DNA from 3 places in the Streptomyces sp. NPDC032822 genome. Region 1 is predicted to be linked to each of the others. Evidence: riboswitches for the same ligand, from Rfam matches in the RefSeq annotation. Region 1 holds a riboswitch; each other region holds the start of a gene.

Region 1 (6,200 bases):
CCCCGGTGAGCGGCTGAGAGGTCAGGCCGCCTCGGGGCCCCGGAAGGTGCGCCGGTAGGCGTTCGGGGTGGTGCCCACCGCACGGACGAACTGGTGACGCAGCGCTGCCGCGTTGCCGAACCCCGTTCGGCCGGCGATCGCGTCCACCGTCTCGTCGGTCGCCTCCAGCAACCGCTGGGCCTGCAGCACCCGTTGGCGCAGGATCCAGCGGTAGGGAGTCGTCCCCGTCTCCTGCTGGAAGCGGCGGGCGAAGGTGCGCGGTGACATGTGGGCGCGGTCGGCGAGCTGCTCGACGGTGACCTCCTCGTCGAGGTGCTGCTCCATCCAGACCAGCACCTCGCCGACGGTGTCGCACTCCGAGCGGGGCAACGGCCGCTCGATGTACTGGGCCTGTCCGCCGTCCCGGTGCGGCGGTACGACCATCCGCCGGGCGATCCGGTTGGCGACCTCGGGTCCCTGCTCCTTGCGCACGATGTGCAGACAGGCGTCGATGCCGGCCGCGGTGCCGGCCGAGGTGATCACCGGGTCCTCGTCGACGTACAGCACGTCCGGCTCGACGATCGCCCGGGGGTGCTGGCGGGACAGTTCCGCGGCATGCCGCCAGTGCACACTGCAGCGCCGGCCGTCCAGCAGTCCGGCGGCGCCGAGCACGAACGCGCCGGAGCAGACGCTGAGCACCCGGGCACCGCGGTCGACGGCCCCGACCAGGGCGTCGAGCAGCTCGGGAGGGTAGCGGCGGGTCACGTACTCGCTGCCGGCGGGTACGGCGATCAGGTCCGCCTCCGTCAGCCGGTCGAGGCCGTACGGCGTGCCGACGGTGAGTCCGCCGACGTGGGTGTTCAGCGAGGGGCCCTCCGCCGAGACGACCGCGAAGTCATAGGTCGGCAGGCCCTCGTCGCTGCGGTCGATGCCGAAGACCTCGCAGACCACGCCGAGTTCGAAGGGATGCACGCCGTCGAGCAGGACGGCGGCCACGTTGGTGAGCATGCTGCCAGTGTGCCTCGGAAGTGGCAGTAAATCGAGGGCCTACGGCAGTCCTGCCACTGTTGGTAAGGAGTCTCCGGAGCGACAGTAGTGACATGACTTCAGCGCAGACAGAAGGACTGATCGGAATGCTCACCGTCCTCGGAATCCTCGCCCTCCTGGTCCTCCCGTCAGTGATCGGGATCGTCCACGACAGGCGTGTCGACCGTCAGATCAGGGAGGCCCAGAAGGGCAGGGCGGGCCGCGAGGCCCGGGAGGATCACGAGGCTCAGAAGTCCTCGTCCAGGTCCACGGTGCCCTCCACCGCGACCTGGTACGCGGACGGACGCCGCTCGAAGAAGTTGGTCAGCTCCTGAACCCCCTGCAGCTCCATGAAGGAGAAGGGGTTCTCCGAACCGTAGATCGGGGCGAACCCGAGGCGCGTCAGCCGCTGGTCGGCGACGCACTCCAGGTACTGCCGCATGGACTCGGTGTTCATCCCCGGCAGGCCCTCACCGCACAGATCCCGCCCGAACTGCAGCTCCGCCTCGACGGCCTCCTTCAGCATGTCGGTGACCTGCTGCTGAAGAAGGTCGTCGAACAGCTCCGGCTCCTCCTTGCGGACGGTGTCGACCACCTCGAAGGCGAAGCTCATGTGCATGGTCTCGTCACGGAACACCCAGTTGGTGCCGGTGGCGAGGCCGTGCAGCAGACCCCGGCTGCGGAACCAGTAGACGTACGCGAAGGCGCCGTAGAAGAACAGGCCCTCGATGCACGCGGCGAAGCAGATCAGGTTGAGGAGGAAACGGCGGCGGTCGGCCTGCGTCTGCAGACTGTCCAGCTTCTCGACCTCGTTGATCCACTTGAAGCAGAACTCCGCCTTCTCGCGGATGGAGGGGATGTTCTCCACCGCGTCGAAGGCCGCCGACCGGTCCTCCGGGTCGGGGAGATAGGTGTCCAGGAGCGTCAGATAGAACTGGACGTGGACGGCCTCCTCGAACAGCTGGCGCGACAGATACAGGCGCGCCTCCGGGGAGTTGATGTGCTTGTACAGCGTCAGCACGAGGTTGTTCGCCACGATCGAGTCGCCCGTCGCGAAGAACGCGACCAGCCGGCCGATCATGTGCTGCTCGCCCTCGGACAGCTTCGCCAGGTCGGAGACGTCCGAGTGGAGGTCGACCTCCTCGACGGTCCAGGTGTTCTTGATCGCGTCCCGGTAGCGCTCGTAGAAGTCCGGGTAGCGCATCGGGCGGAGGGTCAGCTCGAAGCCCGGGTCGAGAAGGTTCTTGGCTTCGCTGGTCATTACTGGCAGGCCTCGCAGGACTCGGGGTTCTCAAGGGAGCAGGCGACGGCCTCGGGGTCGACGGCCTGCTGTACCGGGAGGGTGTTCTCGGGCTGGGCCTGGGCCTGTGCGGCACGGGCGATCCGGGTCGCCGGGCGCGAGCGCAGGTAGTACGTCGTCTTCAGGCCCGACTTCCAGGCGTACGCGTACATCGAGGAGAGCTTGCCGATGGTCGGCGTCTCCAGGAACAGGTTCAGGGACTGGGACTGGTCGAGGTAGGGGGTCCTGGCCGCCGCCATGTCGATCAGGCCGCGCTGCGGGATCTCCCACGCCGTGCGGTACAACGCCCGTACGTCCTCGGGGATCCAGGCGAAGCCCTGCACCGAACCGCCCGACTCGCGCAGCGCCTCACGGCTGCGGGAGTCCCAGACGCCCAGCGCCTTCAGCTCCTTCACCAGGTACGAGTTGACCTGGAGGAACTCGCCGGACAGCGTCTCCCGCTTGAACAGGTTGGACACCTGCGGCTCGATGCACTCGTACACGCCGGCGATCGACGCGATGGTGGCGGTCGGGGCGATGGCGAGCAGCAGCGAGTTGCGCAGGCCCGTCGAGGCGATCCGGGTCCGCAGTGCCGCCCAGCGCTCGGGCCAGGTCTGCTCGACGCCGTAGTGGTCGGGGTGCAGCACACCCCTGGCGGTACGCGTCTTCTCCCAGGCCGGCAGCGGGCCGTTGCGCTCGGCGAGGTCGGCGGAGGCCTCGTAGGCGGCGAGCATGATGCGCTCGGCGATCCGTGTGGACAGTGCCTTCGCCTCGGGCGAGTCGAAGGGCAGCCGCAGCTGGAAGAAGACGTCCTGGAGGCCCATCGCGCCCAGGCCCACCGGGCGCCACTTGGCGTTGGAACGGCCGGCCTGCTCGGTCGGGTAGAAGTTGATGTCGACGACCCGGTCGAGGAAGGTGACGGCCGTGCGGACCGTCTCGTCCAGGCGCTCCCAGTCGATGTCCCGGCGAATCGGGTCCACGAAGGCGCCGAGGTTCACCGACCCCAGGTTGCAGACCGCGGTCTCCCCGTCGTCCGTGACCTCCAGGATCTCCGTGCAGAGGTTGGAGGAGTGCACGACGTGCCCCGGCTCGGCCGTCTGGTTGGCGGTGCGGTTGGCGGCGTCCTTGAAGGTCATCCAGCCGTTGCCGGTCTGCGCGAGGGTGCGCATCATGCGGCCGTACAGGTCGCGGGCCGGGATCGTCTTCTTCGCGAGCCCCTCGGCCTCCGCCTTGCGGTACGCCGCGTCGAACTCCTCGCCCCACAGGTCGACCAGTTCGGGCACGTCGGCGGGCGAGAACAGCGACCACGGCGCGTCGGCGTTCACCCGGCGCATGAACTCGTCCGGGATCCAGTGCGCGAGGTTCAGGTTGTGCGTACGCCGGGCGTCCTCACCGGTGTTGTCGCGCAGCTCCAGGAACTCCTCGATGTCGGAGTGCCAGGTCTCCAGGTAGACCGCCGCCGCGCCCTTGCGCCGGCCGCCCTGGTTCACGGCGGCGACCGAGGCGTCGAGGGTCTTCAGGAACGGCACGATGCCGTTGGAGTGCCCGTTGGTGCCGCGGATCAGCGAACCGCGGGAGCGGACGCGGGAGTACGCGATGCCGATGCCGCCGGCGTGCTTGGAGAGCCGGGCGACCTGGTGGTAGCGGCCGTAGATGGAGTCCAGCTCGTCCAGCGGGGAGTCGAGGAGGTAGCAGGACGACATCTGGGGGTGCCGGGTGCCGGAGTTGAAGAGGGTGGGGGAGGAGGGGAGGTAGTCGAGGCGGCTCATGAGCCGGTACAGGGCCGCGACCTCGTCCAGGGCGCGGGTGCTGTCGTCCTCGGCCAGACCGCACGCCACCCGCAGCATGAAGTACTGGGGCGTCTCGATCACCCGCCGGGTGATGGGGTGCCGGAGCAGATAGCGGCTGTGCAGCGTGCGCAGACCGAAGTACCCGAAGCGGTCGTCCGCCTGCCGGTCGACCAGCGTGTCCAGGCGTGCGGCGTGGACCCGCGCGAACTCGGCCGTACGGTCCGCGATGAGACCCTCGCCGTGGCCCACCACGACCGACTCCGTGAAGGACGTGACGCCCTGGGAGGCGGCCTCGGCGCGGATGCTGATCGTCAGCAGGCGGGCCGCGAGCCGCGAGTAGGCGGGGTCCTCGGAGATCAGGCCGGCGGCGGCCTCGGTGGCCAGCTCGCGCAGCTCCGACTCGTCCGCCCGCGCGGACCGGCCGCGCAGCGCGGCGGCGGCGACCCGGCCGGGGTCGGCGTCGGGGAGGTCGGCGGTCAGCTCGGTCAGGGTCCGCAGCAACGCGGTTCCGGGACCGTCGGTCCCCGCCTCGATGGCCTGGACGACCTCGGCGACCTCGACGGCGTCGATCGTCTCGACGACTGAAGCCGGGTCTGCTGGCGCGATGGTCACGTGGGGCTCTCCCTCGCTCGGCACGGGGGGCCTCAAGGAGGGCAGGGGGCAGCGCACGACCGCACACGGCGTCGCGTCCACCGGCCCATTCCGCGAGGCCCGGACGTCATGGCACCCGGGCCTGGTGGCCGGGCGCGCTGTCGGCAGGTCCTCGGACTGACTCCCATACACGCATATGCGCGCATGAGTACACCGTTGCGGGACAGTTCCGGATTCGCACCGGATTCCCCTGCGACGACAGCGAGCACGAGCATACATCTTGTGCCGGGTGGGGACAGCACCCCCATATGTTGTGTCGCGCTGGTTTCAGAGCGTCAACTGGCAGATGAGGAGCGTGATGCCGCCGAGACACGGCACCCAATACCGGGACACACGACCACGGGCCGCCGGATCGCTCCGGCGGCCCGTGGTCGTGGCGTACGGCTCAGTGCGTGGTGCCCGCCGTGGCCGGGGGCAGCTCCACCTCGACGCCGGGGTCGCCGGCGTCCGCCGTGTAGTCCTGCGGGGACGTCTCGTCGATGCCGTCCGGGGCCTTGAGGGCCTTCAGGACGAAGGTGAGGACCACCGTCACCACCAGGTTGAGGACGAACGCCGTCAGGCCGATGTAGCCGATCTCACCGATGCCGGGGATCTCCTTCGACGAGCCGCCGAAGTGCTTCTGCGTCGGCGAGGCGACGCCGTACGCGGCGACCGTGCCGTAGACCATGCCGACCGCCCAGCCCGCCAGCAGGGCCCAGCGGTGGAACCAGCGGGTGAACAGACCGCCGACCAGGGCCGGGAAGGTCTGCAGGATCCAGATGCCGCCGAGGAGCTGGAAGTTGATGGCGACCGTCTTGTCCATGGTGAGGACGAAGGCCAGCGCGCCGACCTTCACCAGGAGCGAGACCAGCTTGGAGACCTTCATCTCCTGCTCGGGCGTCGCGTCCGGCTTGATGAAGTCCTTGTAGATGTTGCGGGTGAAGAGGTTCGCGGCGGCGATCGACATGATCGCCGCCGGCACCAGCGCACCGATGCCGATGGCCGCGAAGGCCACGCCCGCGAACCAGTCCGGGAACATCGTCTCGAACAGCTGCGGGATCGCCAACTGCCCGTTGCTGACCTTGATCCCGGCCGCGATGGCCATGAAGCCCAGCAGCGCCAGCAGACCGAGCATCAGCGAGTACAGCGGCAGGATGGTGGTGTTGCGGCGGATCACCTCACGGCTGCGGCTGGACAGCGTCGCCGTGATCGAGTGCGGGTACATGAAGAGCGCGAGGGCCGAGCCCAACGCCAGTGTGGCGTACGTCCACTGCCCCGCCTCGCCCGGTACCAGCGCACCGCGTGGCGCGCCCGTCGCCGGGTTGGTCTGGCTGTACGCCTCGCCCGCCTTGGCGAAGATCTCGTCGAAGCCGCCCAGCTTGATCGGGATGTAGATGATCGCCACCGCGATGACGATGTAGATCAGCGTGTCCTTCACGAACGCGATCAGCGCGGGCGCACGCAGCCCCGAGGAGTACGTGTACGCGGCCAGCACA
Region 2 (6,200 bases), on a different contig from region 1:
CGACCTCCCGTTCGCCCGTCTCCGCGCAGACGTACGACACCGAGGGCCGGGCGGTGTCCAGGTCGTGCAGCTCGACGTCCCGCACCCCGAACCGCGCCTGTCCGCCCCGCACGTCCATGTACTCGCGCACCAGGTCCGTCACCAGCAACGGCTGCGGATAGACGTAGTGGTGCGTGCCCGTCAGTTCCCGGTACGGGAACCGGAAGCGTTCGCCGCCGTAGCGGAACTCGCACTCGGTGTGCAGCTGCGCCCGCTCCAGCAACGGGTCCGCGAGACCGCGCTGTTGGAGGCCGCGCACCGCCCACTCCTCGATGACGCCCGCCCGGGGCCGCCGCTCGATGAACTCACGCGTCTCCGTCTCCAGCACGAGAGAGTCGACCCCGGCGGCCCGCAGGATGTTGCCGAGGGTCAGTCCGGCGGGCCCGGCACCCACGACGACGACCGGGAAGCGCTGGGGAGAGCCGGAGTCGGCGTGGGGGGTGGTGGTCACTCGAACATTATGTCGGCCTCGGCGCGGGGGTGTCGGGCAGGACGGCCACGCGGTCGGCGAGGGCGCCGATGTCCGGATCCGGGAGGTCGTTCGTGAACACGACGTGGTGGGCCGCCTTCCAACGGCACTCGGTGGCACGGGCATTGGTCCAGAACCGGTCCCAGTGTCCGATCTTCCACGCGTCCCGGTCGTGGCCGCGCCGGACCAGCCGGTCGAGGACCGTGTCGCCGTCGGCCTCGACGTGCACCACGACCAGCCGGACGTCCGGCCAGCCGTGCCGCTCCCTCGCCCGCACCAGGTAGTCCGGGTCGGCGAAGTAGCGGCCGAAGGGCGCGTCGAGGACGACGGAGTTGCCGAGCGCCAGATTGTCGCCGCACGCCCGCAGCAGGGTCTCGTACTCCAGCGGCAGCACGGTGGAGAGGTAGAAGTCGTTGTCGTCGCGCTCGTTGCCGCCGAACCCCTTCTCCCTGAGGAGGCGTTCGGTGAACGCCGTGGCGAGCGTGTCCTTGTCCAGGTACGCGGCGCCGTAGTGCGCGGCGATCTTCTTGCTCACGGTCGACTTCCCCGATCCGGCCGGGCCGATCACGAGGAACACGGTGGGCTGCATGGCGGTGCGGTCTCCCCGCTGCGAGGTGCTGGTGGGCATGGCGACCGTTCAGGGCCGGACGGTGGTCGCGGGCCGGCCGGTCGCGGGCCGGCGGTCCTTGACGAAGAAGCCGTACGACGCTCCGCCGACGATGAGCATGACGCCGCCGACCAGGAAGACCAGTGCGAAGTTGCCGCCGGTCCGGTCCAGGATGACGCCCGTGACGATCGGGGCGACGGCCGCGCCGACGAAGCCGCCGAAGTTCTGGATCGAGCCGAGCGACGACACCTGGTGCTTCTCGGCGAGGTCGGAGGCGAGCGTCCAGATCAGGCCGATCGGCACCTGGGCGAAGAAGTAGCCGAGGCAGAGCAGCACCACGACCAGGGCGGTGCTGTCCACGTAGGCGACCGGCAGCACCGACGCGGCGGCGAGCACCGCGCCGGTGACGAGCGGGATCTTCCGCGCCCGGACCGTGCCCGTGCCGCGCGCGATCAGCCGGGTGGAGACGTAACCCCCGGTCAGTACACCGAAGATGCCGCACAGGAACGGCAGGGAGGCGACCCAGCCCATCTCGGTGAGGCTGAACCCGCGGTCCGTCTGGAGATAGCTGGGCAGCCAGGTCAGGTAGACCCAGACCGTGTAGAAGAGGCTGAACGCGCCGATCACCATGAACCAGGTGTTGGGCTGCCGCAGCAGCGAGAACCAGCTGGCCCTCTCCACCGGTTCGGCCGGCTCGCCCAGGCCCGTCCGTTCCGTCCGCTCCGCCTGTTCCTTCCGTTCCTTCTGTTCGGAGTCCTTCGTCATCGCCTCGACGGCTTCCGCCGCCTCCGCGCCCCGGATCGCGATCAGCTCCTGGAGCGTGGGATCGCGGTAGAGCTTGATCCACGCCACCGCCACCAGCAGCCCGACCGCGCCCAGCACGAGGAACATCCCGCGCCAGCTCATCGTCAGCAGCATGAAGGTCAGCAGGGGCGGGGCGATCGCGTTCGCTATCTGGGAGCCGGTGTTGATGATCGAGATCGGCAGGGACCGCTCGTCCTTGGCGAACCAGCGCTCCGACACCTTCAGCCCGGAGGTGAACAGCGGGGACTCGCTGATGCCCAGCGCCACCCGGACCGCGTAGAAGAGCGGGAAGGAACTCACGAACGCGGTGAGCGCGCTGACCACCGACCAGACGGAGGCGGCCCAGCCGAGCAGCTTCTTGGCGCCGTACTTGTCGACCAGGTATCCGGCGGGGAGGTTGGCGATCGCGTACGGCCAGGAGAACGCCGACAGCAGCAGGCCCATCTCGATGGTGTTGAAGCCGAGGTCCGAAGCGATCGTCGTGTTGCCGATGCCGAGGGCGTTGCGGTCCAGGTAGTTGATCACGCAGGCCACGACGATGAGCGCGATGAACGCCCACCGCACGCGGACGCCCTTGCCGGGCCCGGCGGGCTCTTCGGGTGCCGATGGTCCGGCGACCTCGGAGGTCCCCACGGTGGTACCGGTCATACGACTCACTCCTTTGTCAGTCGGGGAACGGGAGCGGGAGCGGAGCGGGGGTCCCCCCGGAGAGGGGTCTCAGGGGGAGAGGCTTACGGGGCGGTCCGGGCGGCGGTGACGGCGGAGAGGAAGGTCTCGGCGGCCCGGGTCACCCGTCGGTGGTCGCCCTCCTCGCCGCCGGCCTTGGTGATGAAGCTGCCGACGCCGACCGCGGTGACGCCGGCGTCGAACCACTCGCCGACGTTGTCCGGGGTGACCCCGCCGGTGGGGGCGAGCGGGACGTGCGGCAACGGGGCCATCACCGTCTTCACATAGCGCGGCCCGAGGAACTCCGCGGGGAACAGCTTCACGATGTCCGCGCCGGCCTGGACGGTGTTCACGATCTCCGTCGGCGTGAAGGCGCCGCTCATCGAGACGGCCTGGTAGCGGTGGGCGACCGTGAGCATCTCGGGGTTGAGCTGCGGGCTGACCAGCAACCGTGCGCCGGACTCGACCGCCCGGTAGGCGGAGTGGCCGTCGAGCACCGTGCCCGCGCCGACGAGGACGCCCTGGTCGCGGTACTCCTCGGCCAGGGTCTCGATCACCTTGAGGGCGTTGGGCACGGACAGGGTGATCTCCAGCGCGCGGATGCCCCCCTCGACCGCCGCCCGGGAGACCTCCAGGGCCGCCTTGTCGTCGTCGAGCCGGACGATGAGGACGGTGCCGGTGGCGCGGATGGATTCCAGGTGCTGCAACTTGCTTACCATGTTTTCACACGCTAGATCATGGATTCACATCGCACAACACCCTGTATCAAGGGTTAACATCTGGATGCGGGAACTCCAGCGGGGCTCAGCGGGACCCCGGCTGGAACTCCGACAGGAACGGGGGCGGTGACGGCGTGGCCGAGAAGACGTTCGCGGTGACGGGCGGCGGCGAGGTGCCCCTGATCCCGGAGCAGCGGCACGAGAAGCTGCTCCGGCTGCTGCGCCGGGAGGGGATCGTCAGCACCCGCACCCTCACCGACTACCTGGGCGTCTCGCACATGACCGTCAGGCGGGACATCGCCGCACTGGAGTCCGCGGGCCACCTCGTCTCCGTCAAGGGCGGCGTCCGGCTCGCCGACAAGGCGCCCACCGGGCAGGAGCCGCCCCGGGAGCGACGGGACCGGGCCGTGCTCGAACTCCCGCGCAAGTCGGCCATCGCCCGGCACGCGGCCACGCTCGTCCAGGACGGCATGGTGGTCCACCTCGACGCCGGCACCACCTGCCAGCTGATCGTCCCGCTGCTGGCCGGGCGCAAGGACCTCACCGTCGTCACCAACGACTTCCACGTCGTGACGAGCCTCTTCGAGCTGCCGGAGATCGAGGTGATCCACACCGGCGGCATCGTCGACCGCGACAGCGGCTCCAGCAGCGGACGCCTCGCCGCGCGCACCCTGGAGACGATCAACCTGGACCTGTTCTTCATGAGCACCGGAGCCTGGAGCCTGGAGCGGGGCGTGACGTCCTTCTCGCTGGACAAGGTCGAACTCAAGCAGGCCGCGCTGGCCGCGAGTTCGCAGTGCGTACTGCTGGCGGACAGCACCAAGTACGGCTCGTTCGCGAAGTACCGCGTCACCGACCTGGCCAAGGTCGACACCATCGTCACCGACGACGGGCTGCCCGAAGGCGGCCGGGAGAGCATCACCGCCCTCGGGGTGGAGCTGCACGCGCTCACCCCGAGGGTGTGAGTCCTCAGCCCAGACGGGGGATCTCGATCGCCGGGCAGCGGTCCATCACCATCTCCAGGCCGGCGGCCCGGGTGCGCTCGTACGCGGCCTCGTCGATGACGCCGAGCTGGAACCAGACCGCCCGCGCGCCCTTCGCCACGGCCTCGTCGGCGACCGCCCCGGCGAGATCGCTGTTCACGAACACGTCGACGACGTCCACGTCGAACGGAATCTCCGCCAGCGAGGCGTATCCCCGCTCCCCGTGCACGGTCTCCGCCTGGGGGTGCACCGGCACGACCCGCTTGCCGTAGCGCTGGAGCACCTCGGCCACGCCGTACGCGGCGCGTCGCCGGTTCGACGACAGGCCCACCACGGCCCAGGTGTCGCCGAGCCCGGTGAGGATCTTGCGGACCGTTGCCTCGTCGCCGTACACCGTGGGTCTCCTCGGGGGTCGTGAAAGGGCTGGCCCCTGCCACAACCGTGCGCGGCGATCGGCGATTCCCGCACCGTGATAGCTTGCCGAGGCCAGTCGAACCCATGCACGTGGGTCAGGGAATCCGGTGCGAATCCGGAGCTGACGCGCAGCGGTGAGGGGGACGGGCGGGGCATCGGCCACTGGACGACGCGTATGTCGTCCGGGAAGGCGCCCCGACCGGACGATCCCGAGTCCGAAGACCTGCTGGCGACCCCCGCGGCCAACGCACGGCGGGGGAGCACCGTACGACCGGGCTCCGCGTTAGGGCCCTCGACGACCGAGGATCGACTCCCGTGCCGATAGCACGTCTTGCCCGTCCCTCCGCGCTGCTCGCGGCCACCACCCTGCTCCTGGCCGGCTGCGGCGACGCCGACAGCACCGACCCGGCCGCCGCCGTCACTCTCGACAACTGCGGTCATGCGGTCCGGGTCGAGGCCCCGCCGCAGCGGGCCGTCTCCCTCAACCAGGGCACCACCGAGATCATGCTCTCCCTCGGTCTCGCCGACCGCATGGTGGGTACGGCGACCTGGACCGACCCCGTGCTGAAGGGGCTGGAGAAGGCCAACGCCAAGGTGCCGCGGCTCGCGGACAACGCCCCCTCCTTCGAACGGGTCCTGGACACCGAACCGGACTTCGTCGCCTCCTCCTTCGTCTCCACGCTCGGCAAGGGCGGTGTCGCCACCCGGGACCAGTTCGAGAAGCTCGGCGTGCCGACCTACGTCTCCCCGTCCGACTGCGCGGGCAAGGACAACTCCGGCGACGGGGACGGCGCCCGCGGCGAGCCCCTGACCATCGAGGCCATCTACGACGAAGTGCGGGACCTGGCCGCCGTGTTCGGTGTGGAGGAGCGCGGCGAGAAGCTGGTGGCCTCCCTCAAGAAGCGGATGGACACGGCCACGTCGGACATCGACGCCTCCGACGTGAGCCTCCTCTACTGGTTCGCCAACGCCGAGTCGCCCTACATGGCCGGCTGCTGCGGCGCCCCCGGAGTCGTCACCCGTGAGCTCGGCGCGAAGAACGTCTTCGACGACACCCACGACGAATGGCCGCAGATCAACTGGGAGACGGTCGCCGACCGCGACCCCGACGTCCTCGTCATCGGCGACCTGACCCGCAAGTCGCAGACCGCCGAGTCGGCCGAGAAGAAGATCGCCTTCCTGGAGTCCGACCCGGTCACCAAGAACATGACGGCGGTCCGGCACCAGCGCTACGTCCTGCTCAGCGGGCAGGCCCTGAACCCCAGTATCCGCACGATCGAGGGCGTGGAGCAGGTCGCGGCGGGGCTGCGCGACTTCGGACTCGTGAAGTGACCACCCGGGCGGTCCTGCTCGGTGTCGCCGGGACGGTCCTGCTGTGCTGCTCGGTGGCCGTCGCCATCACCATCGGACCCGCCGACATCGACGTCGCCGACGTCTGGTCCGTGGTGGCCGCCCATCTGGGCATCGGCACCTCGGAGTTGACGCCGATCCGGGACGGC
Region 3 (6,200 bases), on a different contig from region 1:
ACGTCGAGCAGTTCGGGGGCGGTGCCGTTGCCGAGGCGGTCGCCGCCGTACAGGCCTGTGCGGCCCTGTGCGGCGCGGACCGCGAGCGGCAGCAGGGCGCCGGGGGTGCGGCGGGCCGAGGCGAGGGCGCGCAGGGTGGCCTCCCAGTCGAGGACCGGGGAGTCCAGGACGAGCCCCGAGATCCGCTCGCGCAGTCCCGACCGGGTGGCGGCGCGCAGTGCCATCGTGGCGCCGGTGGACCAGCCGTGCAGGACGATCTGCCGGGCCCCGTGGTCGAGGGCGTAGCGGATCGCGGCGTCCAGGTCGCGCCACTCGCTCTCGCCGAGGTGGTTCAGTCCGTCCGGCGGGCGGGGCGCTCCGAGGTCGCCGCGGTAGGCGAGGGCGAGGACCGGGACGCGGTGGCCGTGCAGGAACGCCATGAGGTTCATGGCGTGCTCGCGGGTGGCGCCGAGGCCGTGCACCGCGATCACCCAGGTTCCGCGGACGCCGGGCACGAACCAGGCGGGCAGGGAGCCGAGTTCGCCGGGGATGTCGACGTCGGCGTGGTCCAGGCCGAGGGCGGTCCGGGGGTCGCCGACGTACAGGTTCGGGGTGAGCCGGACCTTGTCGCCGGGTTTCAGGGTGCCGTGCGTGACCCGTTCCAGTCGGCGTACGACGGAGTCGACGGAGTGGGTCTCGGTGGCGAGGACGGGGCCGACGACCGCGTGCGAGCCGTCGCCGCCGAGGCCGTAGGTGCCGGGGCGCAGGGCGGCCGGGTCGCGGGTGAGGGCGACCCGGCCGGCCGCCGTCGCGTGCACGGTGAGCCGGGGTTCGGTGGGCAGGGGGCGGCCCGGGGGAGCCTTGAGCGCGGCGTCACTGGCGAGCCGGCCGGCGGCGATACCCGCGGCGCCGGCGGCCAGGGCGGCGGTGACGGCGGCGGCCGTTGCGGTGACAGTGCGCACCCGACCAGTGTCCGGGCGGACTCCGCCGACGGCCAGTGGGAGGGCGGGTCGGGGTGACACCGGCCGCGGGGAGCGCAGGTGGGCCTCAGCCTCGCTGGCCGTACCCCCGCAGTCGCTCCCCCGCCTCCGCCACCTGCGCCCGGGACAGCAGGTTCGGCGTCAGACCCGGTACCGAGGACGCCGTCAGCCACAGGCGGCACATCCACTCCAGCTGGGCCGTGCGGTCGTAGGCCTGGTCGAGGGTGGCGCCATGGGTGACGGTGCCGTGGTTCTGGAGGAGGCAGGCGGAGCGGTCGGCCAGGGCGTGGAGCATGTTCTCGGCCAACTCGTCGGTGCCGTAGGTGGCGTACGGGGCGACCCGGACGGGTCCGCCGAGCGCGCCGGCCATGTAGTGGACGGCCGGGAGTTCGGGGACGAGCGTCGAGACGGCCGTGGCGTGCACGGCGTGGGTGTGGACGACGGCGCGGGCGTCGGTGGTGCGGTACACGGCGAGGTGCATGGGCAGTTCGCTGGTCGGTACCAGGGTGCCGAGGACCTGTCGGCCGTCGAGGCCGACGCCGGTGATGTCGCCGGGTGCGAGCCGGTCGTAGGGGACACCCGACGGTGTGACCAGGACGGTGTCCTCGACGCGCACGGAGACGTTGCCGGAGGTGCCGACGACGAGCCCCTCGGACACGGTCCGGCGGGCCGTCGCGACCAACGCCTCCCAGGCCTGCGCCTCCTCGGGGCGCACCCGCCTCCCTCCCGGCTCCCGCGCATCCTGTGCGCCCTCTCGCACGCCCTGCACGCTCTCCGGATCCCGCTGCTCCTCGACCATGTCGCGATCCTGCCAGGCGCGGCGTCGACCCGCCGTGGAACGAGGGCACTTCAGGCCGGAACAGGCGCCTCCGGAAGGTCGCGTACCGGCACGGAAAAGGCTTCTCCTGTCGTTCGGCCAGGGATCGCCGGAGTGTGGATGATCTTCCAGTAGTCTCCGAGGGTTTTGTCGTGTAAGTAGCCATTCCGGGGGACATATGGCCCGTGACCATCGTCCGTACCGCCGCCGCGCCCGCGCCCTCGCGGCGTCCGTGGCGGCCCTCACCGTGGGGGGAATCGCCCTCGCCGAGGCACCGACCTCGGCCGCCGGCCTGCCGAAGGGCCACGACGTCTCCTCCCACCAGAAGAACGTCGACTGGCAGAAGGCCAGGGCGAAGGGCGCCCGGTTCGTCTACGTCAAGGCGACCGAGTCCACCACCTACCGCAACCCGTACTTCGACCGGCAGTACGACGGGGCGCGCGACGAGGGCATCCTCCGCGGGGCGTACCACTTCGCGCTGCCCCACCAGTCGTCGGGCAGGGCGCAGGCGGCGTACTTCGTGCGCAACGGCGGCGACTGGACCGCGGACGGCTGGACGCTGCCGCCCGCGCTCGACATCGAATACAACCCGTACGACAAGAAGCGCAAGTGCTACGGGCTGACCAGGCCGAAGATGGTCAGCTGGATCAAGTCGTTCAGCGGCGAGGTGAAGCGGCTCACCGGCCGCCGCCCGGTGATCTACACGACCACCCACTGGTGGAACACCTGCACCGGCGGCAGCACCGCCTTCGCCTCGAACCACGCCCTGTGGGTGGCGCGCTACGACTCGGCGGACGCGGGCGCACTGCCGGCCGGCTGGTCGTCCTGGACGATCTGGCAGTACGACAACAGCGGCGGTCTGCCGGGTGACCAGAATCTCTTCAACGGGTCCGCGAGCGGCCTGCGGAAGTTCGCCAGAGGCAGTTGACCATGCCGCACAGGGGCCGTGCGGAGCAGGTCGGAGAGAGCGGTGCGAGAACCATCGACTCCGGACACCGTGCGGCCCTGCTCAGTTCACCTTCCGTTCATCCAGGTTGCCTACGTTCATCCGGCCAATGACCTCGAACGATTGCCTGGGTAAATGGAAAACTTCTCGCTGATCCTCGCGATTGTGGTCGTGACCGCACTCGCGTTTGATTTCACGAACGGTTTCCACGACACCGCCAACGCGATGGCCACCACCATCTCGACCGGCGCGCTCAAGCCCAAGGTCGCGGTGGCCATGTCCGCCGTGCTGAACCTTGTAGGCGCCTTCCTCTCCGTGGAGGTCGCCAACACGATCTCCAAGGGTCTCGTCGACGAGACCGGCATCCGTCCCGAGGTCATCTTCGCCGCCCTGGTCGGCGCGATCCTCTGGAACCTGCTGACCTGGCTGGTCGGACTCCCCTCCAGCTCCTCGCACGCCCTCATGGGCGGCCTCATCGGCGCCACCATCGCCTCGGCCGGCGCCGGCGCGGTACACGGTGACGTCCTGGTCACCAAGGTGCTGATCCCCGCGATCGCGGCACCGCTGGTCGCGGGCCTCGCGGCGATGCTCGCCACCCGACTGTCGTACTCCCTCGGCAAGAAGGCCGACGGCAAGGCCGCCGCGAAGGGCTACCGGACCGGCCAGATCGCCTCCGCCGGCCTGGTCTCGCTGGCCCACGGCACCAACGACGCCCAGAAGACGATGGGCATCATCACCCTCGCCCTGGTCGCGGGCGGGGCCGTCGCGCCCGACTCCGACCCGCCCACCTGGGTCATCCTCTCCGCGGGCCTGGCCATCGCGCTGGGCACCTATCTCGGCGGCTGGCGCATCATCCGCACCATGGGCAAGGGCCTGACCGACCTTCAGCCGCAGCAGGGCTTCGCCGCCCAGACCAGCGCGGCCACGGTCATCCTGGCCTCCTCCCACCTCGGTTTCTCCCTCTCCACCACGCACTCCGTCTCCGGTTCGGTGATGGGCGCGGGCCTCGGCCGCAAGGGCGGTGTGGTCCGCTGGTCCACGGCGACCCGCATGTTCGTGGCGTGGGGCCTGACCCTGCCCGCCGCGGCCCTGGTGGGCGCGCTCGCCGAGTACGTGACCAGGATCGGGGACTTCGGCACCGCCCTGGTCGCGGTCTTCCTGATCGCCTCCAGCGCGGCCATCTGGAAGGTCTCCCGCCGCGAGGTGATCGACGCGAGCAACGTCAACGAGACCGACGGGAGCGGGGAGCCGGCCGGTGTGGTGACCACGGCGATCGCCGCCGTGACGCCGCCGCCCACGGGCACGGTGACCGAGGACCTCACGGCCACGATCCCGGCCCCGGCCGCCACCGCCACCGACCCCGCGGCCCCGCCGGCCGCGACCACCGTCTGAGCCCGGCCCCCAGGCACCTCCCCTCGTGAAGGAAGAAGCAGCATGAAGATCGACTGGGCGGCCCTCGGCTCCGTCTTCGGCGTCAGCCTCGTGATCACCGTGGCCCTCGTGGCCCTGTTCACCCTCGGCATCATGGGCCTGTCGCGCCGCGAACGGGCCACGGCCCAGGGCGACTCCGCCACCCTCGCGGTCACCGGCGCGTACGTGTGCTTCGCGGCGTGCGCGGCCGCGGTGGCGTACGGGATCTCACTGATCGTCGTCTGACCCGCGCGACCCGGACACCACGTGGGGTGCTGGACGGTTCTCCGTCCCGCACCCCACGTCTTTCCGTGACGGCTGCGACCACCCGCGTGTGGGTCTCAGCACACTCTCCCTTCGCAGGTCAACGGCAAGTTGACGGCCCTTCCAACACCGTGGTGGACTGCCGGGGCCATCTACGGCGGCAGGAGAGGAAGCCGGTGCGATTCCGGCGCGGTCCCGCCACTGTCACCGGGGCAGAAAGCCCCGGGAGCCAGGAACTCTCGCCGCCGATCTCGTCGAACCAGGGCGTGGACACCCTGAGTGAGGACATATCGCCATGCGCGGCTGCCGTTTGACGTTCACCACCGGTGCCCTGTCCGTGACCGCGGTCGGCTGAGCCGATGCGTGCCGATCGCGTCTTCGCGTACGGCGCCGCCGCCGGCCTTCTCGGCGACCTCCTGCTCGGCGATCCGCGCCGCGGGCATCCGGTCGCCCTGTTCGGGCGGGCCGCGGGCGCCGTGGAACGGGTGTTGTGGCGGGACCACCGCGGGTGGGGCGCGCTGCACGCCGTGGTGTGCGCCGGTGGCGCCGTCACGCTCGGCGCGATGGCCGCCCGTGCCGTACGCCGCTCCCCCGCCGCCTCCGTCGCGCTGACCGGCGCGGCCACCTGGGCCGTGGTCGGAGGGACGTCGCTCGCCCGGGAGGCCCGGACCGTCGGGCGGGCCCTGGAGGCCGGGGACGTCGACGCCGCACGGGCCCGGCTGCCGCATCTGTGCGGACGGGACCCGCAGGCCCTCGACGCCGACGGAATCGCCCGGGCGGTCGTCGAGTCCGTCGCCGAGAACACCTCCGACGCGGTGGTCGGGGCGCTGGTGTGGGGTGCTGTCGGGGGCGTACCGGGGCTGCTCGGCTTCCGGGCCGTGAACACCCTCGACGCCATGGTCGGGCACAGGTCGCCCCGGTACCGCCGCTACGGGTGGGCCTCCGCCCGCGCCGACGATGTCGCGGGGTGGCCGGGGGCGCGTCTGACCGCCGTGCTCGCCGCGGTGGCGGGGCCGGATCCGCGAGGTGCCGTGCGGGCCTGGCGGGCCGACGCGGCGAAGCATCCGAGCCCCAACGCCGGTCCCGTGGAGGCCTCGTTCGCGGGGGCGCTGGGCGTACGGCTCGGCGGGACCCTGTCCTACGCGGGACGGGTCGAGCACCGGCCGGTCCTCAACGAGGAGGGGCGCACCGTCGCGACCTGCGACATCGAACGGGCCGTACGGCTGTCGCGGCGCGTCGGCTGGCTCACGCTCGGCGTGGGCGTCGCCGCACGGCTGCTGACGCGGGGGCGTGCCTCATGACCGGTGGTGGACTGCTCGTCGCCGGGACCACCTCGGACGCCGGCAAGAGCGTCGTCACCGCCGGGATCTGCCGTTGGCTGGTGCGGCAGGGGGCGAAGGTGGCGCCGTTCAAGGCGCAGAACATGTCCCTCAACTCGTTCGTGACGCGGGAGGGTGCCGAGATCGGGCGGGCGCAGGCCATGCAGGCGCAGGCCTGCCGTATCGAGCCGACCGCGCTGATGAATCCCGTGCTGCTGAAGCCGGGCGGTGAACAGAGCAGCCAGGTCGTGCTGTTGGGAAAGGCGGTCGGGGAGCTCAGCGCCCGCGGCTATCACGGCGGGCGGCAGCAGAGGCTTCTCGGGACCGTTCTCGACTGTCTCGCCGAGTTGCGGGGCACGTATGACGCGGTGATCTGTGAGGGGGCGGGAAGTCCCGCCGAGATCAATCTCCGGCGGACCGACATCGTCAACATGGGCATCGCCCGGAACGCCGGGCTGCCGGTGCTCGTCGTCGGCGACATCGAC

What was found. A riboswitch is a leader RNA that binds a small molecule or an ion and turns the genes downstream of it on or off. The one in region 1 is predicted to bind cobalamin.
Region 2: it holds a riboswitch for cobalamin, as region 1 does, so the genes downstream of both, ACZ5VD_RS12070 (ABC transporter substrate-binding protein) here and ACZ5VD_RS21440 (ribonucleoside-diphosphate reductase subunit alpha) in region 1, are expected to answer to the same signal.
Region 3: it holds a riboswitch for cobalamin, as region 1 does, so the genes downstream of both, ACZ5VD_RS23160 (cobalamin biosynthesis protein) here and ACZ5VD_RS21440 (ribonucleoside-diphosphate reductase subunit alpha) in region 1, are expected to answer to the same signal.

The regions. Positions count from the first base shown of each region.
Region 1 covers NZ_JBVIOL010000007.1:196,647-202,846, reverse strand. The annotation lists gene ACZ5VD_RS21455 (bifunctional albaflavenone monooxygenase/terpene synthase) at 1-9, shown strand, start outside; gene ACZ5VD_RS21450 (GlxA family transcriptional regulator) at 22-987, opposite strand; gene ACZ5VD_RS21445 (ribonucleotide-diphosphate reductase subunit beta) at 1,253-2,266, opposite strand; gene ACZ5VD_RS21440 (ribonucleoside-diphosphate reductase subunit alpha) at 2,266-4,686, opposite strand; cobalamin riboswitch at 4,812-4,940, opposite strand; gene mctP (monocarboxylate uptake permease MctP) at 5,111-6,200, opposite strand, start outside.
Region 2 covers NZ_JBVIOL010000003.1:655,708-661,907, reverse strand. The annotation lists gene ACZ5VD_RS12100 (4-hydroxybenzoate 3-monooxygenase) at 1-490, opposite strand, end outside; gene ACZ5VD_RS12095 (P-loop nucleotide/nucleoside kinase family protein) at 498-1,136, opposite strand; gene ACZ5VD_RS12090 (MFS transporter) at 1,146-2,567, opposite strand; gene ACZ5VD_RS12085 (bifunctional 4-hydroxy-2-oxoglutarate aldolase/2-dehydro-3-deoxy-phosphogluconate aldolase) at 2,651-3,304, opposite strand; gene ACZ5VD_RS12080 (DeoR/GlpR family DNA-binding transcription regulator) at 3,439-4,269, shown strand; gene ACZ5VD_RS12075 (CoA-binding protein) at 4,274-4,681, opposite strand; cobalamin riboswitch at 4,758-4,946, shown strand; gene ACZ5VD_RS12070 (ABC transporter substrate-binding protein) at 5,017-6,033, shown strand; gene ACZ5VD_RS12065 (FecCD family ABC transporter permease) at 6,030-6,200, shown strand, end outside.
Region 3 covers NZ_JBVIOL010000008.1:56,054-62,253, forward strand. The annotation lists gene ACZ5VD_RS23135 (alpha/beta hydrolase) at 1-941, opposite strand, end outside; gene ACZ5VD_RS23140 (class II aldolase/adducin family protein) at 1,027-1,758, opposite strand; gene ACZ5VD_RS23145 (lysozyme) at 1,955-2,704, shown strand; gene ACZ5VD_RS23150 (inorganic phosphate transporter) at 2,858-4,114, shown strand; gene ACZ5VD_RS23155 (hypothetical protein) at 4,157-4,378, shown strand; cobalamin riboswitch at 4,515-4,654, shown strand; gene ACZ5VD_RS23160 (cobalamin biosynthesis protein) at 4,756-5,697, shown strand; gene ACZ5VD_RS23165 (cobyric acid synthase) at 5,694-6,200, shown strand, end outside.